Regions from separate parts of the Peribacillus sp. NPDC094092 genome, predicted to be linked through region 3. Evidence: riboswitches for the same ligand, from Rfam matches in the RefSeq annotation. Region 3 holds a riboswitch; each other region holds the start of a gene.

Region 1 (10,180 bases), 270 kb from region 3:
GGTTCGGGACGGTTCAACTATCAAAAATCCATTTTTCAGGCATTGACACAGCTTCTTACAGTGATCTCTTCTTTTCATTGTCGTTCTTGGAAGCGAACCGGATTGAATTCTGGATAAGTGTGTTTGCAATGACGATGGTTCTTGTTTTTGAAAATATTGGCCTTGTACACGGGCATGTAGATAGCATAAACCGCCAGGATGCCTATAAAAAGTCGCTGCAGGCGACAAGTGTGTCCGTTCTGTTTTCCGGCATATTCGGTTCGAGTCCTACCGTTGCTACAGTTGAAACGGCAGCTGGAATCGCATCAGGAGGCAGAACTGGTTTTACTTCAGTGGTGACAGGCGTGCTATTCATACTATCACTTCTATTTATACCGGTGATTAAAGTAATCCCTGATAGCGCCATTGCCCCCATCTTAATTATCATTGGCATTTTGATGCTAGGAAATATAAAAGAGCTGGATTTCAGCGATTTAACCGAGAGCATACCTGCAATCATGATCATCACGATCATTCCTTTCACTTACAGTATTGCAGATGGAATGGCATTCGGTTTCATCCTGTACCCATTCTTGAAGCTTGTAACAGGAAAAGCGAGAGACGTATCAGCCCCGATGTATGTAAGTGCCGGAATGTTTATCGTCTATTTCATCATTGGTATGATCGGTTAATAATTAAAAAGAGCGGTTGGAATGAGTTAATTCTTATTCCAACCGCTCTTCTTATTGGTTTTTTCGACGGAAAAAATGGATTTATTGTGATTTACGCGATGACACATCCATCTTGAAAATGCTATGATATAGAATATTAAAAAATTGATAAATGACAAGCAGCATATTAGAGGATGTGACAGGATGATTATTGAAGGTTTAAAAAGCCATGGTTCAGGAAATGATTTCTTAATCGTTGATGAATTGACTACGACCCTGACGTTTACAGAAGAAGAGCGGAAAAATTTCGCGAAGGCACTATGCAATAGGGAGAGGCTTGGGGCGGATGGTATTTTGTTCGTAATGAAAAGTGAACATGCTGATTGCCGGATGCGTGTCTTTAATGCAGATGGATCGGAAGCGTCGATGTGCGGCAATGGACTTCGCTGTGTTGCACGTTATGCGAACGACGTTCTAGGGCTCGATAAAATGATCGTGGAAACCATGAAGGCAAATCTACTCGTGGAAAAAACGGAAGATATTTATGAGGGAATTCCGACTTTCAAGGTGGAAATTTCCCCGGTAAGTTTCAATGTGAAGGATCTGCCTCTTGTATTGGCTAAAGAACAATTGCAAAACGAATTATTGCCGGAACTTCATGATACTCTATTATTTTCGGCGTTGGCGGTTCCTAATCCACATTTGATCACACTCGTCGATAGCGATGTTTTGCGAAGTGATTTGCAGGACGAACTTTCAACAAAGGTCAATCAACCGAATGAGCTTTTCCCTGATGGTGTCAATGTCAGCTTTGTGAAAGAGCTGGAACCCGGGAGCATTTATGTGCGGACATTCGAACGGGGGGTAGGCTTCACGAATGCATGTGGAACGGCGATGTCTGCTTCAAGCCTAGTGACATGCTCTGTTGGTTTAAACGCGTTGGAAAGTGAAATATCCGTCTACAATAACGGCGGAAAAGTTAAATGCGTGGTCCACCATGATGAAGAAAGCCAAAAGTATTCAATTGATTTAATCGGGAACGCAACCTATGAATTCAAAGTATTGTTTGAAATAGACTTAGATCAGCCTGAAAAATTTAAAATTCTTGAGAAAGAGGATTTTGAATTGGAAACAAGCTTATATTCCAAGCTTCAGGATGAAGTTCAAAGTTATTTGAAAACAAAAGTATAAAGAAATTATCAGACTGCAGGCAAACTCGAAGAAAAGCGAGGTTGCCTGCAGTTTTCTCATTAAAAAACCTCCAGTGAAGTCACGGGACACCTGCTTAGGTCCCAGGAAGACCCAACAGGCGCAAAGAACGCCAGGGGAAAGCGAAGTACCCTGGAGAGGGAATCCACGATCATTTTATACGCCCTAAGACCAATCAGTTGTTGGGCTTTTTTTGTTTTAGGAACGACAATACTTCCAAAAAGGCTGGTCCGTTATCGACCATTCTGTAATCCATAAATGCACACCCTTCCCTTTTTATTCTGCTTGGTATGGTTTCAATCGTAAAGTCCTTTAACTGGAGACTTTCGTCCACTTCCTCCCAAAACAAAGGAGTGGCCACACCGGCGAAAGAATTTCCCCGCGGGGAATAAGGAAGGATGATGGTTTTTCCTTCACTATGCTGCACAAAGTCCAAATATAGCCGATTATGCCGATTTATTTTCATTCTTTCCGTTGTAAATTCATTAGGGTTGGAACTTGATAAGTAGTCACCGAGAAAGTCAGTGAATATGCGTGTCTCCTGATAAGTAAATCTGTCTTCAGGCAGTGGGATGTGAATTTGCAGTCCTTTGTTACCTGAAGTTTTTACAAAAGCTTTTATCCTTAATGATTCCATCACCTTTTTTATTTCCTGTGCGGCCTTAATCGCTAAGGAGAAAAATTCGATGGAAGGGGGATCCAAGTCCAGGACGATTTCGTCTGGTCGTGTTTTACCCGCTTTCTGAAATGGAGCATGGAATTCCAATGCAAGTTGATTGCCAAACCAAAGAAGCGTTTCAATATCGTTACATAGCATATACTCGATATCCTCATTAATGAACGTTTTTATAAAGGTCGGGGCATAATCAGGTTTGTTTTTCTGGAAAAACCTTTCTTTATCCAAAGTGCCATGAGGATAGCGGATCGTCGTAAGCAGTTTATCCTTCAAGAAGGGTAGGAAGAAAGCTGAAACCTCCCGTAAATAATGAAGGTATTCAACTTTTACCACCTTTTCATCTCCTGTTATCCAAAGCGGTTTATCCCTGGAAGTTATTTGTACAGTATCTGGAAATGTATATTGACCTAGCACGAATTTCTCCCAAGTACATTCTTCGGGAGCCGTTTGTAAAAGCCATTGTGAAAACTGTGGCTCACGTAATTCATTTTCCTCATACACATGTAAAAATTGAACTTCGATGCAAATGGATGGATGGATATAAAAAAATTGTGCGTCTTCGTCTGATGCATTTTGTTTGATCAGTTCATGCAATATCCTTTTATCTTGAGCACTCAGTCCATTTTTAACACTACCGATTTTGATTACGGCACCTTCTTTGAAAACTGCGAGGGAAACGTAACCATTTTCTTTGTGCAAGGCTGTAATGAAACAGGCAACGGTCTTCCAATTTTTCACCTTGATCCATGAGGTAGTACGTTTCCCTTCTTGCCAAGTACCACGAATTTCCTTGGCGACAACCCCTTCGCCATCTAATAGGATGACCTTATTCAAGGCAGTATCCAATACGTCAAAACTCTCTATTAATTGTATCAATGCCTTATCATTGGGATCAGGGGGCATAGGAAAGCCAAAATTCCCCCCCATATTCAACATCAATTCCCTTCGTTCTTCCATAGGTTTAGCTCCTACATTTCTTCCTCTGATGCTAAGAAGGTCAAACGCTATGAACCGGCAAGGGGAAATACGGGCTTTTTCTGAAATTAAGGATTGTTTCCCAAGACGGCCTCGCCACTGTATTTGAAAAAAATCGGCTTTCGCCTGATTGGTAAGCCAGACCAATTCTCCATCTAACTGAAGCGGAAGATAATCTTCCAGGTCCAGAGCTTTGATGTAAGCAGTGATTTCCGGGAATTGTGGTGATAATTCCTTTTCATTCCGGCTCGAAATGCTTATTGTATCGGAGTCTATCGTTAAAATAGCCCTAAACCCGTCATATTTGACTTCATAACGCCAATCCTTGGAGTTGGGGGCTTCGGGGTAATAGGTTGGCAGCATCGGTTTCATTTTTGTATTTACCTCCGCAAATAATTGATTAACATTATTTTGCCAAAAAAGCGAAGTGTTAGAGTTGGCAATTGTTTTTTCGGTTTTTTTTGATCAAAGGGGAATAATAAAATTGTTCTTCTCTTTTAAAAATAAGTTATGAGGTGACGAATATGCATACGATGTGGAAGGGGAGCATATCATTCGGTTTGGTGAACATTCCGATCAAACTTCATGCTGCAACGGAGGATAAGGATATTTCTTTGAGGACGTTGCATAAGGAATGTCATTCACCGATTAAATATGAAAAGGTTTGTCCGGTATGCCAGAAAGAAGTGGGGAAGGATGATATAGTCCGCGCTTTTGAGTATACAAAGGGAAAGTACGTTGTATTGGATGACAATGAACTAGAACAACTGAAAAAACAAAACGAAGAAAAAGCCGTGGAAATCGTGGATTTCGTTAAAATCGAAGAAATAGATCCCATTTATTTTAACCGGAGTTATTACATGTCCCCTAATGACGGAGGGATAAAAGCTTATTCCCTTTTGAGGCAGGCCCTCAAGGAGTCGAATAAGGTAGGGTTAGCGAAAATCATCATTCGCTCTAAAGAACAAATGGCGGTAATCCGCGTCGTTGATAATACCTTGGTGATGGAAACGATTCATTATCCGGATGAAGTCCGCTCCACAGCAGATGTTCCGAATATCCCTGCCAATGATACCATTGTAAAAAAAGAAATCGATACTGCCGTATTACTGATAGATCAATTAACGACTACATTCGATCCGACAAAATACACCGATGACTATCGAACCGCGTTACTTGAATTGATTGAATCAAAGAAAGCTGGGCAGACGACGATTGCAGCCAAAACAAAAGAACCAGTTTCCAACAATGTAACCGATTTAATGGAGGCCTTACAGGCATCCATTGACCGTACGAAACATGATGAACCGGAAATGAAAAAGACGACCCGAAAGAAAGTGGCACCGAAAAAAAAGAAACAAGCTTAAACAGGAAGCTGAGCGGAAGACGAATGATGTCGCTCGGCTTTCTGCTTGTTTTAGCAAGGGATTTGCCTTCAAATAAGGTAATGATAGTGAATGAACAGCAAATGAAATACATAGGTAAGGAAAATGCAAATATGTAAGTGGATCACGATGTAAGGGGCAGAATGGATTTATAAGAAAATGATGGTTGAAAATGAAGGCAAAAAAATTCGCTCCCTAAAGAGCGACAATGAGGAATTCAATCGTGAAAATCAACATATAGGCGAACGGTTGTAGTTTTCGACTATATATTGTGTTCATATTCTACCATATTTAATTCTGAAATAGCAACAAAATTACTGAAACAACCCTATGAATTTTTCTGGAAATCAATGATATTTTGCCCACTTAACTGCGCATATGGCTATTGCATTTTCATATCCTTATAAAAAACTACAGAATAAAATGGATTTTTAGTATAATTTATACATACAGGATGGTATAAATTAAATAAGAATGGAAGATGCAAAATGGAAAATGGGAAAATCAAAGCACTTCATGCCGGGAAGCCAAAGCATGAAATTTTTTCGAATATCGATATCTTTTCAGCAATGGATAAACAAGCACAGGATAATGTGACAGTGACTAAATCAGGTATAATTGGTGATGGGGTAGGTAATGTAAAGTTCCATGGAGGTCCTGATCGCGCTTTGTGCTTTTACCCCATTGAGCATTATACATTATGGAATGAAAAATTCTCTAAAAAGCTGGAAATCCCTGCATTCGGTGAAAATTTAACCATAGCGGGGATGAGGGAAGAAACAACGTATATCGGCGATATTTATCAAATAGGCGAAGTGATTGTACAAATTAACCAGGGGAGGATACCTTGTTCGACCATTTCCCACTTCAATCAAGAACCTAAGTTTTTGGAACTCGTGTTGAAAACGAGTTTCACTGGTTATTTTGCAAGAGTACTTCAAGAAGGAACGATAAATAAACAAAACGAGATTGTGCTGATAGATCGTTTGCAAGAAAAGATTTCAGTTCATTATGCAGCAGAGGTAATCCTTCATAAACGAGATGGGCTGGAAGGCGCAAAGGCTTTACTTACACTAGACTCGTTAGCGGAAGACTGGAAACAAAGGATCTTGAAGAGGGTTCAAGCTGCAAAAGATTGAATGATTTTTGCAAAAGTGAAAAAAATGTCGATCAGGTATTGAAATTGACAGATTATTAATGTAAATTAAGTATAATCAAATTTTGAAATCTTGTGAAAATTATATAAATGGATCTTATCGAGAGAGGTGGAGGGACTGGCCCGAAGAAACCTCAGCAACCAGCTTAGGCAAAGGTGCTAAATCCAGCAAGCAGAGCTTGATAGATGAGGAGAATGTTTCAAAAAACCTTCTTCTTTGAGAAGGTTTTTTTCCTTTTCTCTCATACTCATAGAATACGACAAAAACAGGATTGTTTTTGAGAGAGGATGTAATGATGAATTTTCGTAAAGACGTGAAAGAAAGAATACTGGTTGGGGAAGGGGCAATGGGGACCTTATTGTATTCAAATGGCATCGATCAATGTTATGAGGAATTAAACTGCACGGACCCAAATCAAATAGAATCCATCCACCGTGCCTATCTGGAAGCTGGTGCAGATATCCTTCAATCGAATACATACGGAGCCAATTTCAATAAATTGAAACGGTATGGACTTGAGGATGAGGTAAGCAGAATCAATCGCCAGGGAGTCATTCTTGCTAAAAAAGCGGCGAAAGGAAAGGCATACGTCTTCGGTACCATCGGGGCACAACGCAGCATCAGGAAATCGGACTTAAGCATGGAAGAGATAAAACGGGGTTTTCGGGAACAGCTATACAGTCTTTTGATGGAAAACCCTGATGGGATTCTATTGGAAACATTTTATGACCTGGAAGAACTGGAAACCGTCCTGCAAATCGTAAAAAATGAAACTGGACTGCCGATCATCGCAAATGTTTCGATGCATGAACTGGGAAATCTCCAAAATGGAATCCATTTAAATGAAGCCTTTCTAAAACTTGAGCAATTGGGTGCGGATGTGGTTGGGGTGAATTGCCGTCTCGGTCCACATCATATGATTCGGGCCTTGGAAGAAGTGAGTTTGCCAAAGCACGCATCAATTGCCATCTACCCAAATGCCAGCCTCCCGGATTATGTGGATGGAAGGCTCGTCTATAAGGCTGTGCCGGAGTACTTCGGTTCAAGTGCCCTAGAACTTCGTGAGCAGGGTGCCGCAATCATAGGAGGGTGCTGTGGAACGACTCCGCTGCATATTCAAGCCGTAAAGAATGCGATTGGAAGTTTGGCTCCTGTGAAAGAGAAATTCACGAAATCCCGTGAAATAGAAATAATTGAAGTGAATGATAGAGAATTGGAACGTCCCCTGTTCGAAAAGGCCAAAACTGAAAGGACGATTCTAGTTGAACTTGATCCACCGAAAAAGTTAGGTATAGAGAGCTTCATGACTGGTGCCGAGGCTTTGAAAAAAGCCGGGGTCGATTCCATTACATTAGCGGATAATTCGCTCGCCTCACCAAGGATATCGAATGATGCACTTGCTAATTTACTGAAGAATCAATTGAATATAGAGCCGATGGTGCATATAACATGCCGTGATCGAAATTTGATTGGCCTGCAGTCGCATTTAATGGGCCTGCAGACGGTGGGGCTGAACGAAATATTGATCATCACCGGAGACCCTTCGAAAATTGGGGATTTTCCGGGGGCCACTTCGGTTTATGATTTATCTTCCTTTGACCTAATAAGCATGGTCAAACAATTTAATGAAGGTCTTTCCTATTCCGGTCAAAGTTTGGGCCAAAGGGCAAATTTCAAAATTGCGGCAGCGTTTAATCCCAATGTGAAATATCTGGATAAAGCCGTACAGAGAATGGAAAAGAAGATTGCCTGCGGTGCTCAATCCTTCTTGACACAGCCAATCTATTCCGTTGATCAGATCGAGGAAGTATATGAAGCCACAAAACATTTAGAAACCCCAATTTTCATCGGTATCATGCCTTTGACAAGCACCAGGAACGCCGAATTCATCCATAATGAGATCCCGGGCATCAAATTGCCTGATAATGTTAGAAGGGCCATGGCGTTAGCGGGGGATGATCCTGTAAAGTCAAGGATTGAAGGAGTGAATATTGCGCGAGAACTAGTGGACGCGGCAAGGGAAAAATTCAAGGGCATATATTTAATCACTCCGTTCCTTCGGTATGAAATGACGGCGGAACTTACGAAATATATTAGAAAAGTCGATAGTAAACATACATCTGAGGTGGCAGTACATGAATAAAAAAGCGATTCAAGATCAGTTAAATTCTAAGATTCTCCTACTTGATGGGGCGATGGGAACCATGCTTCAAGCGGAGAATTTGACGGCGGATGATTTTGGCGGGGAACAATTCGAGGGCTGCAATGAGTATTTATCATTGACGCAACCGGAAATCATCCAATCCATTCATGAAAAATATTTAGCAGCGGGTGCAGACATCATTGAAACAAATACCTTCGGAGCGACCAGCATCGTTCTTGAGGAATACCAAATAAGCACTATCGCTTACAAGCTAAATAAGATTTCAGCTGAGCTTGCCGTTAAAGCTTGTGAAAAGTACTCCAATGATAAATGGCCAAGGTATGTAGCCGGCTCGATGGGCCCAACTACTAAAACGCTTTCCGTAACGGGCGGAACGACTTTTGATATTTTAACCGATTCTTATGAAGAACAGGCACTGGGCCTCTTGGATGGCGGGGTAGACTTGCTATTGGTGGAAACCTGTCAGGATATGCTTAATGTCAAGGCAGCCTTTTCTGGAATCAAAGCAGCCTTCGCTAAATCAGGAAAGGATGTGCCTGTCATCATATCAGGAACAATCGAACCGATGGGCACTACACTTGCTGGCCAATCCATAGAAGCTTTTTATTTATCGGTTGAACATATGAAACCCGTCGCCGTCGGCCTTAATTGTGCAACAGGGCCGGAATTCATGATAGACCATATCAGGACACTTGCAGATATATCAAATAGTGCCATCAGCTGTTATCCAAATGCGGGGCTCCCTGATGAAGAAGGCCACTATCATGAGTCACCTACTTCCCTGGCAGAGAAGATGAAGCAATTTGCTGAAAAGGGATGGGTCAATATCATTGGCGGATGTTGTGGGACGACACCAGAACATATTAAAGAACTTTCCAGGGTCCTCGAAGGAATGAAGCCCCGTACAATTACGGAAACTGCCCATGGTCATGCCGTATCGGGCATAGAGCCGCTCATTTATGATGATTCAATGCGGCCATTATTCGTAGGTGAAAGAACGAATGTTATCGGTTCCCGAAAATTCAAGGAGTTGATACGCGGCAAGCATTACGAGCCAGCTGCCGAAATTGCACGTACCCAGGTAAAAAAAGGCGCCCATGTCATTGATATCTGTCTTGCTGATCCTGATGGGGATGAGCTTGGTGATATGAAGGAATTTGTGGAAGAGGTCGTCAAAAAAGTGAAAGTCCCGCTGGTCATCGATACTACGGATGAAGCCGTACTTGAACAAGCACTGAAACATTCACAAGGAAAATCGATCATTAATTCCATTAACCTAGAAGATGGTGAAGAACGCTTTGAAAAAATAGTACCCTTAGTCCATCAATATGGTGCTGCCGTTGTCGTAGGAACCATTGATGAAACAGGGATGGCCGTCGATGCTGTACGGAAATTGGAAGTGGCTACACGTTCTGTGGATTTGCTCGTTAATAAGTATGGACTAAACAAAAGTGACATCATTTTTGATCCGCTTGTATTTCCTGTAGGCACAGGGGATGAACAATATATTGGATCTGCATTGGAAACGGTGAATGGCATAAAGGCGATTAAAGAAAAGTTTCCGGAATGCCTAACGATACTTGGCATTTCTAACGTTTCATTCGGTCTGCCAGCGAGGGGAAGGGAAATATTGAATGCAGTTTTCCTCTACCATTGTACAAAAGCGGGTCTCGATTATGCTATCGTGAATACAGAAAAACTTGAACGTTTCGCTATGATACCTGAAGAGGAAGTGAAATTGGCCGAGGCACTCCTGTTTGAGACATCAACCGAAACTTTAGCGATTTTTACCGAGTTTTATCGTGGGAAAAAAGCGGAGAAGAAGGATAATGGTGTGATCCTGCCATTGGATGAACGTTTAGGGAACTATATTATCGAAGGAACGAAAGAAGGATTGGTCGATGATTTAAATGAAGCGATTGAGCGCGGTGATACCCCATTGGAAATCATCAATGGACCATTGA
Region 2 (10,180 bases), on a different contig from region 3:
CTTCTTCCGGTGCAATCTCCTGTCCCATCATTTGCTTTTGCTGCAATGTCATCTGCAGATTACGGAAGTTTTCAAACATTCCTTTTGTTGCTTCATCAGAATTGACAAGATCATATAAGCGTTGTAAATCTGCATATTCATTACTTGCCCTAATCGCCTTTTCCATTTCATACGCTGCATCATATACGTTACTCATTTATTTCCCCTCCCGGTAATCATTGTATTCATACACCTTTTCCACTATAACAAATCCGATTGAGAATTACACGTCATCCTATTAAAACAGTTACGAAAACCTTGTAATAATCCGATGATTTCCCCCATTTCCTCAAGTCGGGACACCGACAATGGCGAAACCTGATTTCCCAGGATAACTCCACATGCAGATTTTGGAATAGAGGCTGAAAATGAGTGATTAAGCACTCGGCACCTTTAACCACGAAGGTCTTGAGCCCTTTTCGATAATGGTGTCCGGGAAATTGGCGTCAATTCTCGAACGGCCCACTTGAGCAGTACTTTTTTCCGTGGACAATGCTTTCTTTACTTCTGCCCTTACGAGTATTTTCATATTCTGTATAAAGGCATCATTAACAATATGCCTAACTCATCCTGACGCTTCGGAATCAACCCTGGTGTCAACGGCAGCTGTTCCTTAAAAGAATAGATTGGTTTATAAGTCTGACAGCATTCTGATAGCTAATAAATTAGTGAAGCACCCATTCCAGCACATACAAAGACCCTATATAGTATCTTAACCTAAAAACTACCCTTGAAATTTCTCCTTTTATTGCTTGAAATAAAGGCTTGATGACACCTTCTAATAAAAGAAACATAGAATGTGTTATCCACATTTGCCCATCATTTATTTATAAAAGGATATCAAACTTAGTGCAAACGGGGAATTATTATGAACCTTAACCATCAGAAAGTTTTCATTACGGTAAATTCCGCGGAGACTAGAAAGAAGGCGCTACTGTTTATCGAAGAAAAACTATTTGAGGAATGGGGCCTTCAATTTGGAGAACCCTTAACAATCATGGCTGGATGCCGTTCCGTCCCGGTACTTGTCCAGCCATTCCCGTCATCCCAGCCTACATTGAAACTTTCATATGATATGAACCAAATTTTGTCCTTACCCGTTTTTTCCGATCCAATCTCCGTCTCATACCATGCGGAAGGAAGGTCAATTAAAATAGGCCCATTCTTCGCTTCACTCATGAACCAGACCCCGTTGCCAGACGGGACATTCGGGGAGATGGAAAAATTTTATCAGGAAATGAAATCATATTGTAATCAGCAGGGCATCCCCTTCTATTTAGTAAGACTGCAGTCTCTTCAAGATGGAGTTGTGGAAGGCTACCTGTCTGGGCAAGATGGCTGGCAAACCTTTTCCCTTCCCATTCCTGATGTATTTTATAACCGGATACATTCGCGCAAACTTGAGGAATCTCATTCTTTCAAGCTCTTTAAAACTGAACTGGAGGAACGGTCGATACCGATGTTCAATGGAAGGTTCCTCTCCAAACATCATGTACATGAGCTGCTGATCTTAGAAGATGAACTGTTGCCAAATTTGCCAGAGACGATCCTTTTTAACGAAAAGGAATCTTTCCTGGCTTTTATAGAAAGACATTCGGTAATCTATTTTAAACCTTCAGCAGGCAGCCAAGGCAGGAATATTTGCAGATTAACGCAGGTAGCTGGAAATTGGAAAATCGAGCAATCCGGACATCTCCAGAATGTACATTTTGTTGATACGGATGAAAAGTTATATGAAACGTTAAAAAGATTTTCCAGAAAACGATCCTTCATTCTTCAAAAAGGAATTTCCCTATTCGAAATCGATCAGAGAAAAGTTGATTTCCGCATACTTCTTCACCGGAACGATCAGCTTGAATGGAAAGTTTCATCAATGGTTGCCCGGATAGGGGACCCTGGTACAATCGTTTCCAATCTTGCACAAGGCGGATTGATGAAAAACGGGCCGGATTTCCTAAAGGAAGCATTTGACCTTCAGGACGCCAGCCGCATATATCAAAAGCTCGTACGGCTGGCTAAAAATACTGCCCAGGCCTTGGTCGAAAACCATGACGATTCATTCGGTGAGCTAGGGATCGATTTAGCACTGGATACCGATACACATCCATGGATCATCGAAGTGAATTCAAAACCTTCGAAGAAATTTCAGGGCAACTATGAAACCTTTCGTCCATCAGTAAAATCCATCATAGATTTCATGCTTGCCCTTAACCGAGGAAACCATCCATAAAAGGAGTTGCTAGCACGTGTTAATAGGATTAATGGCCGCGTCGGATACACATGAAAACAACTACTTCACCGAAATAGCCAAAACAGCTAAATCATTTAATATGAAAGTTTGTAAATTCTCTCCCGAAAATATTGATATGGACCTGAAAAAAGTGCGTGGCGAGCGTTTTGATGCCGAGAATGAAACTTGGATCGCCACATCTTGTGATTTACCTGATTTTGTATATGATCGCTGTTTTCACGGATTAATCCGTGAGTCAACGGAAACGCGGCACAAAATCGATTGGTTAAAGGAAAACTCGAATTTCTTAGGGCTCGGCCTTCCTGGTAAGTGGGAAGTGTACCAAATCCTAAAAAACCATCCACACCTGCAGGCATTTTTCCCTGAGACCGTACAAGTGACGACACCTGAAGATATTATCGGTCATTTGGAACGTATGGATAAAATCATCATCAAACCTGAATTTGGTGCAGCCGGTACAGGAATCTATCTCCTTTCCAAAACCGAAGACGGCACTTTGGTATCGATGACGAAAAAGGGAACCAAATATGACCGCCCATTCTCCTCCACATCTCAGCTTAACAAATGGCTGCAGCATTTATTAAATCGATACCGTTACCTTTGCCAGCCATATTTGGAACTTTGCAACCAAAATAACGAGCATTTCGATTTACGGATTTTCCTTCAAAAAAACGAGAAGAATCAATGGATGGAACGAGGCCGTGGAATTCGTACAGGACAAAAAGACGGAATTACTTCAAATCTTGCCACAGGCGGGGAAGCCATTTCATTGGAAACTTTCAACAAAAGAAACCCGGAAACGATTTCGATTGCTGTCGAACAAAAGATTCAGCATATCCTTCGCACCCTGCCCGTAGAAACCGAAGCTGTCTTTGAAAGATTATTCGAATTGGGGATTGATCTAGGCATCGATAAAAAAGGCCAGTTATGGATCATGGACATTAACTCGAAGCCCGGAAGGAAAATCATTCAGGCACTACAGCCGGAGACCATGAAAGATATTCATCGCGCACCATTTCAATATAGCCAGTATTTAGCCGAACATCTTCAGAAAGCAGGTGAATAGAAAGTGAGAAAGACTTATCCTGCCGAAATTGCCGCGATCCCTGGCAATATTCTCTACTACCCTTCAGAGCTTGGAGATTTGGCAGAGATTGAATTAATTTATTTCGGACGGCATTCATGTCCTGCCATCGTCAAACAAAACCCAGCCGTCAATCAGTCTATCGTCCTATCGGAAAGTCTTGCGGAATCTCTAATATTCGATCATACCGATATTCCCCTTCATTTATTCATTTACGGAAAGAGCATCCATATCGGACCGCTTGTCGGAATATTTTCCTCAGGCTTCACCGGCCTTTCAAACAAACCATTAGGGGAGAGATCGGAATTTTTCGCCAAGCTCCTATCGCTTAGCAGGACCACAGGCTGTATCCCCTTTGTTTTTGGTGAGAATGTAATCGATTGGGATGAGGAGACAATCAAAGGCTATGTGTTTGATAACGGTCACTGGCACATTGATGAATTTCCTTTTCCTAATGTCATCTATGACCGTCTCCCAAATCGGTTGACGGAAAACCGCGATGGACCTAAAGAAGTGAAGCAGAAATTTCAAAAAAAATATACCATACCATGGTATAATCCTGGATTTTTCAATAAATGGGATGTAAATGAAAGGCTATGCGCAGATGAGCGGGCACTTCCTTATTTGCCTGAAACTTATCCATTTCAATCCATGTCCGTGGTGGAGACCCTTCTTTCCCATTACCGGCAAGTTTATATAAAGCCCATTCACGGCAGCCTCGGTCTAGGGATTCACCAAATTCTTTATGATAAGCATGAGAATGTTTACTATTGTCGCTATACAAATGAAGCAAAAGAAAATAAACTGCAAAAGTTTCCCACATTGGAATCCATCGTCAAACATATTTTTCACGACCGACCGCTTGAGAATCTTATCGTGCAGCAGGGCATCCCCTTAATTCGATATGAAAAACGTCCAGTGGATTTCCGGGTCCATACGAACAAGGACAGTAATGGAAAATGGCAGGTAACCGCGATCGCCGCAAAAATTGCCGGCGCCGGCAGCGTCACGACCCATATTAAAAGCGGGGGTGTCATCAAAACGGTTGCCGAACTGTTTGAAGATGACGATGAGGCGAAAGAAGTCGAACGAAAGCTATCTGAAGCCGCTCTGATTTTAAGTGACAGTATAGAAAAGAATTTGGACGGCATCATTGCAGAAATAGGATTTGATTTTGGATTGGATAAAAAAGGGCAGGTTTGGATGTTTGAAGCCAATTCCAAACCTGGACGCTCCATATTCGCACACCCAAAACTCAAGGATTTCGAATTGCTGACCAGAAAGCTAAGCCTTGATTATGCCATTTATCTTACGGAACAAACGATCACGAAATCAATCAGTGTGCCGCGATGAACATTTTTTACGATATCCCCACTGAAAATTGGCACCACAATCATGAGAATGCTGAACTTTTCGCCGGCTCTGCCGAAGAGGAAATCAGCTATAAAAAGGACCATTCGAATCAACCCCTAATTCCAATCACAATATTTCCGGGTAACCGGATGCTCGCCGTCGGGATTTTAACTGTTTCCAATCCCAAAAAGGACTCAGGTTTGGGTGGAAACCTGACCCTTTTTCGGGACCTTTCATTATATTTATTAAAACATGGAATATTGACGTATGTATTCACAGGAAAAGCCCTTCATTCCGATTCGTTGAGAGGTTATGTTTTTTCCTCTATTTCAAATAAGTGGATTGAATGTAATGTGCCCTACCCTGACATCGTATATAACCGTATCCCTTCGAGGGGCTATGAGGCGTCAGATGAATTCCAACAGCTTATCACACACTTTAAAGATTACCGAATGAATCTATTCAACCCCTGTTTTATAGATAAGTATGTGATGTTCGAGGCATTAAATGAAGATGGATTCCTCACAAATCACCTTCCATCCACAATGTTCTTACGGAACAGTGATTGCCTTTTTTCATTCCTGGAGACCTACAGGCATATATACCTTAAACCCTGCAAAGGAAGCCAAGGGAGGGGCATTTATACCATAATCAAAAATGATGATGGCACACTATTGTTCCATAGCTTGAAGCATAGTGAATCCTTCCCGGATTTCGCAACATTCTGGGAAACAAAAAAAAGGGATTTATTAAAAAGGAGCTATCTTGCTCAACAGGCGATCAGGCCAAAAAAACTTTTTGGACATCGTTATGATTACCGGATTCTCGTCCATTACGAAAAAGGTTTTTATAAAGTGACCGGCAAAGCGGTAAGGATGTCACAAACTCAGGAAATCACCACCCACACTCCCCGAGGGGGTAAGCTTTTTCCTTATCAAGACCTGCAATCAAGAAGCCTGAATCTACAATTAGCGAATATCGCCCAAAAATGCGGCGAGATACTATCGAAAAAAATCGGGTTTCTCGGAGAGTTTTCCATAGATATAGGGGAAGACGAATCAGGCTCGCTCTTCATTTATGAAGTGAACTCAAAGCCCATGCAATTCGATGAGGTGGAAATTGAAACAAACCGGCTTTTGCATTTAAAAAACCTTTTCATTGAATTAACTTTTCCCAACCTGACAATAAAATAACACCTCCAGCTGCCGTTTTCCATTATAATTAAATGAGAAACTGTATATATGGAGGTAATACATATGATCACTCATTTTCAATGGGCACCATTACATAAGAATCTGCCAGGATGGAGAATTTCCTTTTATTTCAACAAACAGGCAGTCCAAGCCTTGTATCATAAAGATGGATCCATCGAGTGGACAGCCAACCCGCCCTCCGAAACAGATGAAACCAAGCTCAAAAGCATGATACATGATTTAATGATCTTCCATGTATATGAATGAACCCTCTTTACATTCATGAAATCCTTAAACGGAATAAAAATAACTCCTTTGCCTAAACTAAAGAAAAGGCTAGGAGGGATTAATTTTGGATAAAGAAAAAATGACATTTTTGAAGGATACCGAATATGACGGCAAGGACTCCGTTTACCTGGATATCGACCGTATCATCAATGAAGGAATGGCGGGCGGAAATGTGTATGAAGTCGCTAACCTTCAGAACATCGAAGAAGCACATGATTTTTATGATGAAACAGATCCCAATGAGAATAAATAAATAAATAAATAAATAAATAAATAAATAAATATTTGGGCTCTCTTACGGAGAGCTCTCCTTTATTTATTACTTCCCGCTTGCACTGCGTTCCCCCTATAAAAGTCCGTCTTTTATAAGTAATCAATTAAAAACAACTTCCTGGGTGGAGGTTGTTCTAGTGACAAATAGAAAACATCCAGCCAGACAGTTAAACGGATAACATTCAAATCCCTCCATTCCCCCTAGCATTTAACATATTTTCGTTTAATATCGATGTAATGATATGCTCTGAATCCCATTCATGCCCAGATATCTCGATCAGGGGATAGCGATTCGGTAAAACGACCTGCTGTATTTCATGAACGGTCAGCCCTTGAGAATGCAAACGTAAAATTTCTCCTTGGAGGTTTTCCAAATAATCAAGCTTTTTCCGAAACAAGTCCTTCCCATCAGGGACATGCCCAGCATGGCAGCAAAATACTTCACCGAAGTCATATTGTAGTAATCTTTTTATGGAATCGATGATGACCGGGACAGACTCTTCCCGTAAGACAAGCTTTGTTTTTGGTGTTACGAAAAGGTCACCTGAAAAGAGCATGCCATTATTGTGATTCAGATACACCATATGGTCCTTTGCATGACCAGGGGTAAAAATCGGCTCCCACGTTTGGGTACGGGAATGAATGGCCTTCCCTACCGGCTGAGCATTAAAGGCGTCTCTCCTTCCCCAGAAAATTTTCCGGTATTCAGGGTATACAGCATCCTTTGCACAAACTTCAACCGACATCGGGTGAATGAATAGCGGGACCTTTTTATGTTCCTGTATCCATGCGGCGCCACCTGTATGGTCTTCATGATAGTGAGTCAGGGCAACTGAGTCGAAGTCTTCGGACTCATAGAATGGAATAAGCTCCTCCAATAAAATCTGTGCGCCAGTATCTATCAATAGACCATCCGTTAAAAAGACATAAACATTCATCCCCGATTTATTCCCGCCAGGAGTCCCGTTCACACAAACCACATCATTTATCGTGTTAATCTCTATCATTCGATTGCCTCCCCATCATTACACAAAAATAGTTTTTATCTTCCTTTTTTTAACTTTATTATAATAAATGTATTACCACTTCTTCTTTTTGACAAGGAAATTTTGGAATAATTGACCTGGACGTAAATGCTGGATTATTGCTTAATAGTCCTTTTTTCCGAATCATTTTAATGGACCGCACTAAATTTCATTAATAAAATTCATTCCAAAATGACGGAAACGATTGACATTGTCGAATTTTACAAATAATATAGATTATATTAAAAAACTCTAAATATTCTAAAATAATAATTTGCTTATCAAGAGTGACGGAGGGATCAGGCCCTGTGATGTCCGGCAACCGCCCTTAGGGAACGGTGCCACTTCCTGCAGAATGATGATTGCATTCTGAAAGATAAGACGAGATATAATTTCGCTGCCTCTTTCTGAATGATAGGGGCAGTTTTTTAATGTTTAAGGGGGAAAGCTCATGATTGAAATCCGTTCAGTCCGAAAGGAATACGTCTCGAAGAAAAACCGAGTTATCGGAGTGGATAACGTATCTTTGACCATTCAAACTGGCGAAGTGTATGGAATTGTCGGCTACAGTGGAGCTGGAAAAAGCTCATTACTCCGCTGCTTAAATTTGCTTGAACGTCCGACAGGTGGAAATATCATCATCGACGGCATTGATTTAACCTCTTTATCAAGTAAAGAGCTTCGTAAACAACGCCAAAAAATCGGAATGATATTCCAACACTTTTCACTGGTCAGTTCAAAAACCGTATATGAAAATGTGGCTTTCGCCTTAAAGGCCGCGCATAGGTCGAAGGATGCCATCAGGTCACGTGTATTGGAATTGTTGGAAATCGTAGGGCTCAGCGATAAGAAAGACGTGTATCCGGCGCAGCTTAGCGGTGGACAGAAGCAACGGGTAGGCATAGCCCGTGCCTTAGCAAATGACCCCACTGTACTATTATGTGATGAAGCGACTTCAGCCCTTGATCCAACAACTACAAAAGCGATTTTACAATTATTGAAAAAGATAAGCAGTAAGCTTGGCATCACCATCGTGTTAATTACACATGAAATGGAAGTGGTCAAAGAACTATGCCACCGTGTCGCCGTCATGCAGGATGGCCGTGTGATTGAAGAAGGTCCCGTTTATGAAATATTTTCACAGCCTAAGCAGGAGTTAACGAAGCAATTCATTAGCAGTGTTCTGGATTTCGAACTCCCTCCGCACTTGATTGAAGAAAGTATCGGTACGATCATTAAAATTCAATTCGAAGGGAAAACCGCCGGTGAGTCGATCCTCTCGGATACTCTCCAAACCCATTCAGTAAAGGGGAATATCTTACACGGTAAAATTGAGTATATCCAGGATGTCCCCTTAGGCGTTTTAATCATCGAGTTAATAGGCGATGCCGCTCACATTCACTCGGCATTGCAATATATAAAAAATCGTTCCAGTTCTGTGGAGGTGTTAAAACATGTCACTGCTTGATTCCATCGTCAATATTTTACCTGACCTTAATAAAGCCTTTCTTGAAACGATTTATATGGTCGGCGTTTCCCTTGCAGTAGCCCTGCTGATCGGTTTACCGCTTGGAGTATTGCTGTTTACGACAACAAGGAATTTATTTTTTGAAAATAGTATCGTGAATCGTTCTCTAGGATTTGCAGTCAATATTGTCCGTTCAATCCCTTTCATCATTCTCTTGGTAGCCCTCCTTCCTTTAACGGATCTTCTAACAGGATCGACAATAGGGCCGAGAGCGGCTTCTGTATCCCTGTCGGTGTCTGCCATACCTTTTTTTGCAAGAATCGTTGAAACGGCATTACGTGAAATAGACAGAGGAGTGATTGAGGCTGCAATTGCCGTAGGTGCCACTCCATGGATGATCATTAAGGATGTACTTCTTCCTGAGGCAAAGCCGGGAATCATTCAAGGACTGACATTAACGACCATTTCGCTTATCGGTTACTCAGCAATGGCAGGGACCATCGGCGGAGGCGGAATTGGCGACCTGGCCATCCGGTACGGTTATTACCGTTATGACAACACAGTCATGATCACGACGATCGTCGTCTTGATCTGCCTTGTGCAAATCATTCAAATGGTTGGTGACAAAGCCTCATACATAGTTAACAAACGTTAGGAATCAATCATTTTTCAATGATTCAATACATTTCATTACACAGGAGGAGTTTCAAATGAAGAAAATAGCTTCGTTATTATCAGTCTGTGCACTTGCCCTTGGCTTGACAGCATGCGGGAGCGATGATGCATCCCCAAAACCTGAAGATAAAAAAGAATTGAAGATCGGGGCGACTACCGGGCCTTATGCCGATATGGTTAAAGAGGCCATCAAACCAGGCCTGGAAGACCTCGGTTACAAAATAGAGATCGTCGAATTCACCGACTATATCCAGCCGAATAAGTCACTTGGCAACCATTCGATCGACGCCAACCTCTTCCAGCATAAAGTGTATATGGATAACTTCGCTAAAGAAAATGATTTAAAGCTTTCCGACCTTATCATAGTTCCTACAGCACCAATGGGCATATATTCGAACAAGTATAAATCATTGAAAGAAATTAAAGACGGTACATCCCTTGCAGTGCCCAATGATCCTGTTAACCTCGCACGTGCACTTAAAGTGCTGGTTGATGAAGGGTTGATTGAAGTCGATTCAGATGTCGATCCTT
Region 3 (10,180 bases):
TGAACGGGGATATGAAGGCTGTCAATACGAACTGCCCACTATCCACGAATAACTTGGAAACCTCACCGATCCGCCTAATGTTCTCGGTTCGATCCTCTTCAGAAAAACCTAAATCATTATTTAAACCGTGACGGATATTATCACCATCCAAAACATAACTTCGAATATTTCGATTATATAACTCTTTAGCCACCGCATTCGCAATCGATGATTTTCCGGATCCCGAGAGCCCTGTAAACCATAACACTGTGCTTTCATGCCCGTTTTGCTTCCGGCGGAGCTCCTTGGTCAATGACGTTTCATGCCAAGTGACATTCGTACTTTTACTCATATAATAATCCCCCTCTTCTCGTGTCCCTTCCATTTATGTCCAATCAATTAAAAACTTCATTCTTTTTTAGACCTTCGATCAGCACCTCGATGACCTCTTTACGGCTAAAGGTAGCTGGAGGAATTTCTCCATTACGCAACATTTCCCTTACCTTCGTTCCAGACAGGATGACATGGTCTTCCTTGCCGTGCGGACAAGTTTTAGCGGAGGCCATATTGCCACATGCTTTACAGTAAAAACTATGCTCAAAGAATAATAACGTGATCCCTAACTCATCGGCGTTAAAATTCCCAAAGATTTTTTGGGCATCATATGTGCCATAATAATCGCCCACACCCGCATGATCACGTCCGACGATAAAATGGGTGCAACCATAATTTTTACGGACCATCGCATGGAAAATGGCTTCCCTAGGTCCTGCATAACGCATGGCAGCAGGGAAAACTGCAAGGGAGACGCGATCCTTAGGATAATATTTTTCAAGCAGCACTTTATAGCTTTCCATTCTTACATCTGCTGGAATGTCATCGGATTTAGTGGCACCTACGAGAGGATTTAAGAATAAGCCGTCGACAATCTCCAATGCTGTCTTTTGAATGTATTCATGTGCACGGTGTACAGGGTTCCTCGTTTGGAAACCGACAACTGTTTCCCATCCTTTTTCAGCAAAAGCTTTCCTTGTCTCGGCAGGGTCCAGATAATTAGCTTGAAATAGCGGACGTTCTATTCTCTTGATTAATTTTATTTCCCCGCCGACATATACATCACCGCGGTTATATAAATTTTTTACTCCGGGATGCTTCTCATCATCCGTTTGATATACTAATGTAGCTTCCAATTGCTTATCTGGAGTGTAAATATCGGAAACGGTGAGAACCCCGTAAGTTTCACCTTCATGTGTCAACGTTACTTCTTCACCTATAGTAAGGGTTGCTGCAGTTTCTTCAGTCAAAGGCAACGTAATCGGGATGCTCCATACATGCCCGCTGCTAAGCCTCATATCCTTGACCACTGCCTCATAGTCACTTTTTGTAAAGAATCCTTTAATCGGACTGTAGGCACCAGTGCCTATCAATTCAAGATCACTTAAAGCAATTTCATCGATTTCGATTGATTTTGTTATTTTACTAAAATCATATTTTGGTTCCCAAAGATCGATTAATGTTCCTCCGTGCGGTAAACTGATTGTCATGCTATTTTCCCCCTATGGTTTCTATTTATTTAAGATAAGTGTAATCCGCATTCCGTTTTTTGGGCTCCTTGCCAACGGCCTGAGCGTAAATCATCTGCATTGAATGCAGGTGCTGTACACGTTTTACATCCAATGCTCGGATATCCATTATCATGCAGGATATTATATGGAAGTCCGTTTTTGTGGGCGTAGCGCCAAACATCTTTCCATGTCCAATGTATGAGTGGACATATTTTAACTGACTTGAACTTATTATCCTTATTGATATACTCGGTCTTAGCCCTTGTTTCGGATTGCTCCCTCCGAAGTCCCGAAAGCCATGCTGTTGCCGTTGAAAGCACATCGGTAAGCGGAATGATTTTACGGATGTTACAGCATTTATTGGAATCACTAAGCCATAATTCATCCCCATATTCCTCTGCCTGTTCCTCAAGCGTCAAGGCAGGTTTCTTCATTTCAATCGAAAGCTTTGGATAGCGCTTTTTCACTTGCTCGATCAATTGGTAAGTCTCCTCAAAATGAACATCCGTATCAAGGAAAACAATTTTTGCCGAAGGGTTGACCTTCGCCAATAAATCCGTTAGCACGATGCCTTCGATACCAAAACTGCAAGCATAAATCAGTTTGTTTCCATAATGGTCATTCGCCCATTGCAATACTTCCAAAGCCCCTTTTGTGTCACTGTCTTCAGGAAATGCAGGGAATTCCCCTGTATTGAAATTTTCATAGTTTATTAATCCAGCCAACTTTTGTAGCCCCCTCTAAAAACTTGCTGTATCAGGTTAGAGTAACTGATGATCAATTCCCGTTTTAATCTTCCCCAGTTTATTTGATTCTAGGAAAAAAGAGACGAATCTAACCAATACTCTCTTTATATCAGTTAAACCCGCCTCTAGTTTTTCTAGTCAGCAGATACCTTATTTAATTCTTAATTTTTCATTTCTTTCCATTTGAATGATTTTACCATCCTGGACAATAAGTGTAATGGATCCATATTTCATTGAGTTAAGCATTTCTTGAAGTCGTTCAAATATTTCTTCAAGCTGATTCTCTTTATTCAAACCAGTTCCTCCTTTAAGAAAATCCGCGAATATTTTATTTTCAACGCTGATTAAATGAATTTCTAAGTTTTATATAATTCCATACAACCTTACATTGTTATGGTTTGCTTGCAATTTTTCCAAAAACAAAAATCTTTCCATGATGGAAAGATCCCAAGGTAAATATCATTACCTTATCTTCCAAAATGATCAACATTTTGTTGGAGGTAGCACCTTGCATCCATCATGCAGGTTGCTGGACTTCAAAGGGCCAATTCCCTCCGTCGCTCTGGATAAGTTTTATTATTTTAAATATTAACATATATTTAATCCTTGTCAATGGAGTTTTCTTATAAAATAACTTGGTTTAATATTATGGATGAACTGCTATTTTTATACACACTATTCAATTAATGATTTTTTGTTCATTTAAATACGAAAATAGACTCGTTTTTTTAGATAATGTCTCCAAAAAAATGAGTCTATTTTCATTATTGATGCCTGTAATTACTTTAAAAAACATTTTCTAGAATTCCAGTCCTTTTTTATTAAGGCTTACTTGAAGTCATTAATTTCTTAACTGTATCGCTTCTACAAATTCTTGAACTTGACTCTGGACGCGATCAATTAATTGCGAATCATTAATCGGATTTTCTGAATTCTGTTTATCTATTTCCTTATCAACAAAATAAATGCCCTGCAGCGGCTCGCCTTTCAATATTGAGATCAATGGTTTAAGCGCATAGTCAATCGCCAATAGATGCCTGTTACTTCCACCAATCATGATCGGCAGAACCGGCTTACCCTTAAAGGCACCTTCAGGCAGCAAATCAATCAAGGCTTTTAATACACCTGTATAGGAAGCCTTATAAACCGGTGAACCAATGATGATTCCTCTAGCTGCTTGAATTCGCTCTGAAAGTTTTAAGATATCTTCGCTATTATATTTCCCTTGGAATAAATCATCCGCTGAGAAATCCGTAATTGAGAAATAAGCTGTTGTGAATCCTTCTTTTTCAACTAATGATTGAATATGTTTTAATGAAATGTCCGTTCTTGATGGTATAGCCGGACTTCCTGATAAAATGACGATATCGCTCATTTAATACCCCTCCATTGTTCATGATTTCCAGATAAAATCTTCGTAAAGCATTTCGTCCAGTATGCATTTATCGTAATAGTCTGAAAAATATAAGTCAAATGTTACACTCTGGTTTAATGAATTCACAAGTTGACTTCATCGATCCTAAAAAATATAAAAAGGCCATATTTCCGGCTTGATGCTCATGCCTTCCAATATGACCTTTTCATTATGTATGATTTTGTTTACCATGAATGCCATATACCAAAAGTTGTGCAATGCTCTTAATTCGTTCCGCAGTAAAATATGGTTCCTTTTTTTGTTGATGGATCTCATAATGTGTCGATAATGCCAATGTAAAAGAAATGATTCCTACATTAAATAGGATAATGTCAGAGATATATTGTATCTCTCCGCTATCTATTCTCTTTTGTATTTCAATATGCTTGGCATTTGGCTTGAAAATCTGCTCTATATATTGCTTTGAAATATCTTGATCGAATTGTGTTTCCCTAAATAATATCGAAAACTGTTCTTTATTTTCAAGAATTTTTTTTATCATGGTGCAAACATGATTCTCCACTAGTTCGTCCGTGGGCAAATGGCTAGCCCCGTCTTCGGATTCGTCTTTTTCATTAGGGGTGATTGTAGCCAAAAGCAAATCTTTTTTGCTGTCAAAGTATTTGTAAATAGTAGCTTCGGAAACATTGCATGCAGAGGCAATTTCATTCGTCCTTGTCATGTCAAAACCTTTAGTGGCAAAAAGAGTCCGGGCTACATTTATGATTCGTTCTTTGGTTTGCTGCCCTTTTTTCAAAAATATCAACCTTCTTTTATAAAGATAAGACCGGTTTCACCAATCTATTTTCCATGATATCTCGATGGTATCAATCGGTCAATATTACCTTTGATTTATTAAAATTAATATTCCCATATATCATAAATGGAAAACATCGTCTGATCGGGACGATGTTTTCTTTATTAAAGAAAATCACTTAAAAGATGCATAGCCATCATCGACCATGACTACACTTCCATTGATCGCATCCGCTTCCTCTAACGATAATAGATAGACGGCATTTGCAATCGCTTCAGGCTTAATTAATTTACCGCGCATTTGACTTGCATTCAATTTATCAATGATACCCATATCTTTATAGCCTTGTATGATAGGCGTGTCGACCCCGCCTGGCGCAATGCCCACTACGCGTATTCCATAAGCACCCAATTCCAAGGCTGCTGTCTGTGTCATCATTCTTACAGCCCCTTTAGTCGCCTGATAGGCAAAAGTCCCATGGGAAGCTAAGTAGCCAAACACGGAAGCGGTATTTATAATGACGCCCTTGTTACCCAGCTCCTTCATTTTTCGGCCTGCTGCCATGATTCCAAAGGCAACTCCGTGCTGGTTCACTCCAATCGTTTTGAAGTAACCATCCATGTCTTGATCAAGGATCATACCGCCTGCACCAATGCCGGCATTATTAAACATAATATCGATCCTTCCGTATGTTTGCACTGCTTTATTGATTAACGATTCAACATCTTCCTGCTTAGAAACATCCGTTTTAACAAAAATGGCCTCTCCACCATCCGCTGTTATCTGTTCAACAGTTTCCTGTCCCATTTCTTCATTAAAATCCGCAACAACGACCTTGTCCCCTTTTGATGCGAATTTATTGCATGTTGCTCGGCCGATTCCACTTGCTCCTCCTGTGATAACTGCAACTCTTGCTGTCATATTCATTCCCCTTTCACCACTAAAAGTATGTAAGTAATTACTTACTTTTTTCATTATAAAAGTAAAGAATATGGAATTCAAGCAATATGTATTTATATAGTGTTAGGAGCATTCAAAAGTGAAGCTGTCCTTTTAATAGGACAGCTTCATTTGTTTAGCAGGTTTTTAATTCGGCTTTACTTATGGATGTCTTCACCATTTCAATGAAAAGTTGCAGAAAACGATTATCACCTGTTAATTCTGGATGAAACGCACTGACAAGAACATGGTCTTGTCTTGCAGCCACTACGTTCTCTTCATAAACTGCCAATACTTCTACACCTTCTCCAATTCCATCAGCAAATGGCGCCCGGATGAATACTGCCTTATAAGGGTCTTCCATTCCTTTGATTGATAGTTCAGCCTCGAAACTATCCCGTTGACGTCCAAACCCGTTCCTTTTCACGGAAATGTCCATTAGTCCAAGATATGCCTTCTCATCGCCAGTCAATTCATTGGCTGCCAATACCATCCCTGCACATGTACCGAAAATGGGTTTTTTACCTTCGAAGAAAGTTTTAATCGGTTCCATAAATCCATAACGATCCATTAGCTTCCTCATCGTAGTGCTTTCTCCGCCTGGAATGATCAAACCATCGATTTCCAGCAACTGCTCCGGTTTTTTTACGATAATTGCTTGTTCGCCGGCAGCTTTGATTTGGTTCAAGTGTTCTTCAACTGCTCCCTGTAATCCCAATACACCGATCGTTATCATATTACCATCCACGTTCCTGCATCCGTTCTGCAGGAGCTAGTTTGGAAATATCAATTCCTTTCATTGCACTGCCCAATTCTTTTGATAACCGGCCGATCAATTCATAATCGGTGAAATATGTAGTAGCTTGAACGATTGCCGATGCGAATTTTTCAGGATTCTCAGATTTAAAAATACCAGAACCCACGAAAACGCCATCTGCTCCCAATTCCATCATCAGTGCTGCATCTGCTGGAGTGGCAATTCCGCCAGCTGCAAAGTTAACTACAGGCAACTTACCTGTGCGTTTGATTTCTCTTAAAATTTCATAAGGGGCTCCAATGATTTTTGCCTCTGTCATTAATTCATCATCACTCATGATGCTCACTTTACGAATTTGAGACTGTACCTTTCTCATATGACGCACAGCTTCCACAATATTACCGGTACCTGGTTCTCCTTTTGTACGAAGCATTGATGCGCCTTCTCCAATACGGCGGGCAGCTTCGCCTAAATCACGGCATCCGCAAACGAAAGGTACGGTGAAATCACTTTTTAGAATATGGTATTCTTCATCAGCAGGAGTCAGCACTTCACTTTCATCGATATAATCCACTCCCATGGATTCAAGTACTCTTGATTCAACGATATGGCCAATCCTTGCTTTAGCCATGACCGGGATGGACACTGCATTCATTACTTCCTCGACAATTCGCGGATCTGCCATTCTGGCTACCCCGCCAGCCGCACGGATGTCGGAAGGAACCCTTTCTAATGCCATGACAGCGACAGCACCGGATGCTTCTGCGATTTTTGCTTGTTCAGCGTTAATGACATCCATAATAACGCCACCCTTTTGCATTTGTGCCATTCCTCTTTTTACTGTTTCAGTTCCTAATAATTTTTCCATTTCTCTTCCCCCTAATATTTGCATTTTTTAGATTTGTTAGATTTAGTATAAAAAATAGTTGACCGCATTGAAAGTGTCAGTTTTAATAAATTTAATAGGTTCAGTATTATTTTTTTATAAAAGGTGGAAAAAAAATGAATATGCTTTCTTGTGATTTAAATCGGTTAAGTGACATACCCTTGTACGAACAATTATATTCACATATTAAAAAAGAAATCATTGATGGCCGCCTTCTTTACGGCACAAAGTTGCCTTCCAAACGGAAATTGGCAGAGTTCCTTCAAATAAGTCAAAATACTGTCGAGACTGCATATGAACAATTGACTGCTGAAGGATACGTTGAAGTCATACCAAGAAAAGGGTATTATATTCAAACATTCGAGGATTTAGAGTATACCCAAAATAACCAAGTATCCTTGGAAAAAAACAATCATAATGAAAGAAAATTGCTGTATCATTTTCACCCCAGCCAAATAGACACGGAACATTTCCCGTTTGAAAAATGGAGAAAATACACGAAAAGCAAAATCGATGAATCACATCAAGATCTTCTTTTACTGGGGGATTCTCAAGGGGAATATGAATTACGATGTGAAATTGCCCATTATTTGTATCATGCACGTGGTGTACAATGTGTTCCCGAACAAATCATCATTGGTGCAGGAATGGAAATTTTATTGCAGCAGCTTGTCCTTCTATTCGATAAAAATGCCATTTATGGTGTTGAAGATCCTGGGTATCACTTGATTCACCGGATTTTACGAAGCTACCCGAATGAAGTCCATCCCCTGCAAATTGATGAAGAAGGCGTAAAGGTTAACCAAATTGAAGAATCAAAGATCGACGTCGTGTATGTCACTCCCTCACATCACTTCCCCAATGGGACGATCCTATCCGTTAACAGACGGACGCGATTGTTGAACTGGTCCCAAGGGGCAACAAACCGCTATATTATCGAAGACGATTATGATAGTGAATTTCGTTATAGTGGAAAAACAATTCCTTCCTTACAAAGTATGGATGCTGGTGATAAGGTGATATATTTAGGGTCGTTTTCCAAATCATTGATGCCTTCGATACGGATCAGTTATATGGTTCTTCCCGCTCCATTGTTACAAATGCATCAACGTGAATTATCTTTTTACCATTCCACCGTTTCCCGGATTGATCAGCATGTGTTGACACAGTTCATGAAGGAAGGGGATTTCGAAAAGCATTTGAATCGAATGAGGAAAGTTTACCGTCGCAAGTTGGATAAAGTGATCGATCTGTTTAAACCACATAAACAAATAAAGATCATTGGTGAACGGTCAGGGTTGCATATCGTCCTCATCGTTAAGAACGGCATGGATGAAGAGACACTTATTCAAAAGGCAAACGAAAATCATATTAAAATTTATGGACTATCGACATATTCTATTGAAAAAATCGATGAAAACCCTCCAAAAATCATATTGGGCTTTGCAGGGATCCCTGAATCCGAATTGGAAAAGGCCATCGATCTTTTATTGACTTCATGGGGGTTATAAACAAAAAAGAAGTTCACTTTCGTGAACTTCTTTTTTGTTTGTCGAACGAAATGAGGTTCGCAATGCTCTCATCACGATTCCCTTACATGCTATTAATACAAGACTTTTATTTGTGATCAAACCACATATGGTTGAAGAAATTTGCGACACTCCTGCCGCATGACTGGAACCGAATATTATTTTAATACTTATTCCTAAATGGCCGGTTGAATCGATAGAAATTCATAAACTGCATTAAATTTCAATTTTCACTTTTTCGAATAAACAGCTTAGAAAGTTAAATTCACTTTCAATTTCCCTCGCACGCTATTAATAAACCAAATTTCCTCAGCATTATTTAGATCATCCTTTGAAATGGGTTTTTCTTTGATTTCCTTCTTCCTGATCAAGTCTTGACGGAATGTTCCTGCAAGGAGACCTGAGTCCACAGGAGGGGTATAGAGGTCACCATTTATCTTCACCACTACATTTCCGTTGGTGAATTCCGTAATGAATCCTTCTTCATTCCAAAGCAGAACATCCTGGAAGTCGGGATTATTCAATTGAAAGCCTTCATATACATCACGATTGGTGGTCTTATGAAATAGAAATGGATTTGCACTTGATATTGGAGTTTCAGCCAAGATGGCCGCAAATTCTGAATCAAGGGGCTTGATTGCTTGGCCGGAAACTTCAATTTCACCATTTTCATTAAGTAGTACCCTTACCTTTTGCAACGTCCCATGGTTTAATTCCGCATACTTTTGGAGTCGATCTCTTAAAGACGATTCAGAAAATCGGTAATCGAAGTAATTAGCGGATTGTTTCATCCGATCGATATGGTCATTTAACAAATAATATTCGCCATCCTTGAGTTTCAACGATTCCAAAAGTTTGTATGCTGGCCTTTCCACCGTCAATAATTTGGCTTTTAAAAAGGCTTCGTCATATTCTTCCGATAACTCGGAATCCCAAGTGATTCCCCCGCCTACCCCATACTCAGCTTTCCCTGTTGCCTTTTCGATCACGACTGTACGAATCGGCACATTAAAAACGGCTTCGGATTCTGGGGTGATAAACCCAATTGCACCGCAATAAACTTCACGTGGTGAATTCTCGATATCAGCAATGATCTCCATCGTTTTTATTTTAGGTGCACCTGTTATCGATCCACATGGAAAAAGGGCTTTGAATATATCAATGATTGTTGTTTTAGGATTCGTATCGGCTGTTATCGTGGAGGTCATTTGCCAAACGGTCGGGTATTTTTCAATTGCCTTAAGCTGTGGAACATTGACGCTTCCAGGTTCTGCAATCATTCCCAAATCATTTCTCAGCAAATCCACAATCATGTAATTTTCAGCTTGATTCTTTTCCGAGGCTGCTAACCAGTCTGCATTGAGCTGATCCATTTTCAGTGTCACTCCACGTTTTACCGTTCCTTTCATTGGACGAGTAATCAGATGACCATCTTCCCAACGGAAAAACAACTCGGGTGAAGCTGATAGGATTCGATGTGTACCCACATTCAAATATGCACTATAATTCGAGCGTTGGGCTCTCTTCAAGCGATCAAAGAAAGCGATGTCATCTCCTTCGAACTGGGATTGCAAACGCATCGTATAATTGACTTGATACGTATTGCCT

What was found. A riboswitch is a leader RNA that binds a small molecule or an ion and turns the genes downstream of it on or off. The one in region 3 is predicted to bind S-adenosylmethionine.
Region 1: linked by a shared signal. The riboswitch ahead of ACQKNS_RS20150 (bifunctional homocysteine S-methyltransferase/methylenetetrahydrofolate reductase) and the one ahead of ACQKNS_RS18965 (YezD family protein) in region 3 are both predicted to bind S-adenosylmethionine.
Region 2: linked by a shared signal. The riboswitch ahead of ACQKNS_RS07230 (methionine ABC transporter ATP-binding protein) and the one ahead of ACQKNS_RS18965 (YezD family protein) in region 3 are both predicted to bind S-adenosylmethionine.

What each region holds. Positions count from the first base shown of each region.
Region 1 covers NZ_JBNNUC010000004.1:367,479-377,658, reverse strand. Annotated here, with positions in the region: gene ACQKNS_RS20175 (NCS2 family permease) at 1-671, shown strand, start outside; gene dapF (diaminopimelate epimerase) at 855-1,841, shown strand; gene ligD (DNA ligase D) at 2,035-3,882, opposite strand; gene ACQKNS_RS20160 (Ku protein) at 4,035-4,877, shown strand; gene ACQKNS_RS20155 (MOSC domain-containing protein) at 5,384-6,034, shown strand; SAM riboswitch class I at 6,146-6,244, shown strand; gene ACQKNS_RS20150 (bifunctional homocysteine S-methyltransferase/methylenetetrahydrofolate reductase) at 6,348-8,195, shown strand; gene metH (methionine synthase) at 8,188-10,180, shown strand, end outside.
Region 2 covers NZ_JBNNUC010000001.1:1,494,338-1,504,517, forward strand. Annotated here, with positions in the region: gene ACQKNS_RS07190 (YlbF family regulator) at 1-196, opposite strand, end outside; gene ACQKNS_RS07195 (YheC/YheD family protein) at 908-2,269, shown strand; gene ACQKNS_RS07200 (YheC/YheD family protein) at 2,286-3,356, shown strand; gene ACQKNS_RS07205 (YheC/YheD family protein) at 3,360-4,727, shown strand; gene ACQKNS_RS07210 (YheC/YheD family protein) at 4,724-5,920, shown strand; gene ACQKNS_RS07215 (YheE family protein) at 5,984-6,187, shown strand; gene ACQKNS_RS07220 (hypothetical protein) at 6,273-6,461, shown strand; gene ACQKNS_RS07225 (MBL fold metallo-hydrolase) at 6,664-7,488, opposite strand; SAM riboswitch class I at 7,782-7,889, shown strand; gene ACQKNS_RS07230 (methionine ABC transporter ATP-binding protein) at 7,958-8,974, shown strand; gene ACQKNS_RS07235 (methionine ABC transporter permease) at 8,961-9,629, shown strand; gene ACQKNS_RS07240 (MetQ/NlpA family ABC transporter substrate-binding protein) at 9,685-10,180, shown strand, end outside.
Region 3 covers NZ_JBNNUC010000004.1:96,115-106,294, forward strand. Annotated here, with positions in the region: gene cysC (adenylyl-sulfate kinase) at 1-331, opposite strand, end outside; gene sat (sulfate adenylyltransferase) at 375-1,523, opposite strand; gene ACQKNS_RS18960 (phosphoadenylyl-sulfate reductase) at 1,553-2,257, opposite strand; gene ACQKNS_RS18965 (YezD family protein) at 2,441-2,584, opposite strand; SAM riboswitch class I at 2,755-2,863, opposite strand; gene ssuE (NADPH-dependent FMN reductase) at 3,132-3,665, opposite strand; gene ACQKNS_RS18975 (TetR/AcrR family transcriptional regulator) at 3,874-4,461, opposite strand; gene ACQKNS_RS18980 (SDR family NAD(P)-dependent oxidoreductase) at 4,636-5,382, opposite strand; gene pdxT (pyridoxal 5'-phosphate synthase glutaminase subunit PdxT) at 5,537-6,133, opposite strand; gene pdxS (pyridoxal 5'-phosphate synthase subunit PdxS) at 6,138-7,025, opposite strand; gene ACQKNS_RS18995 (PLP-dependent aminotransferase family protein) at 7,160-8,554, shown strand; gene pabB (aminodeoxychorismate synthase component I) at 8,824-10,180, opposite strand, start outside.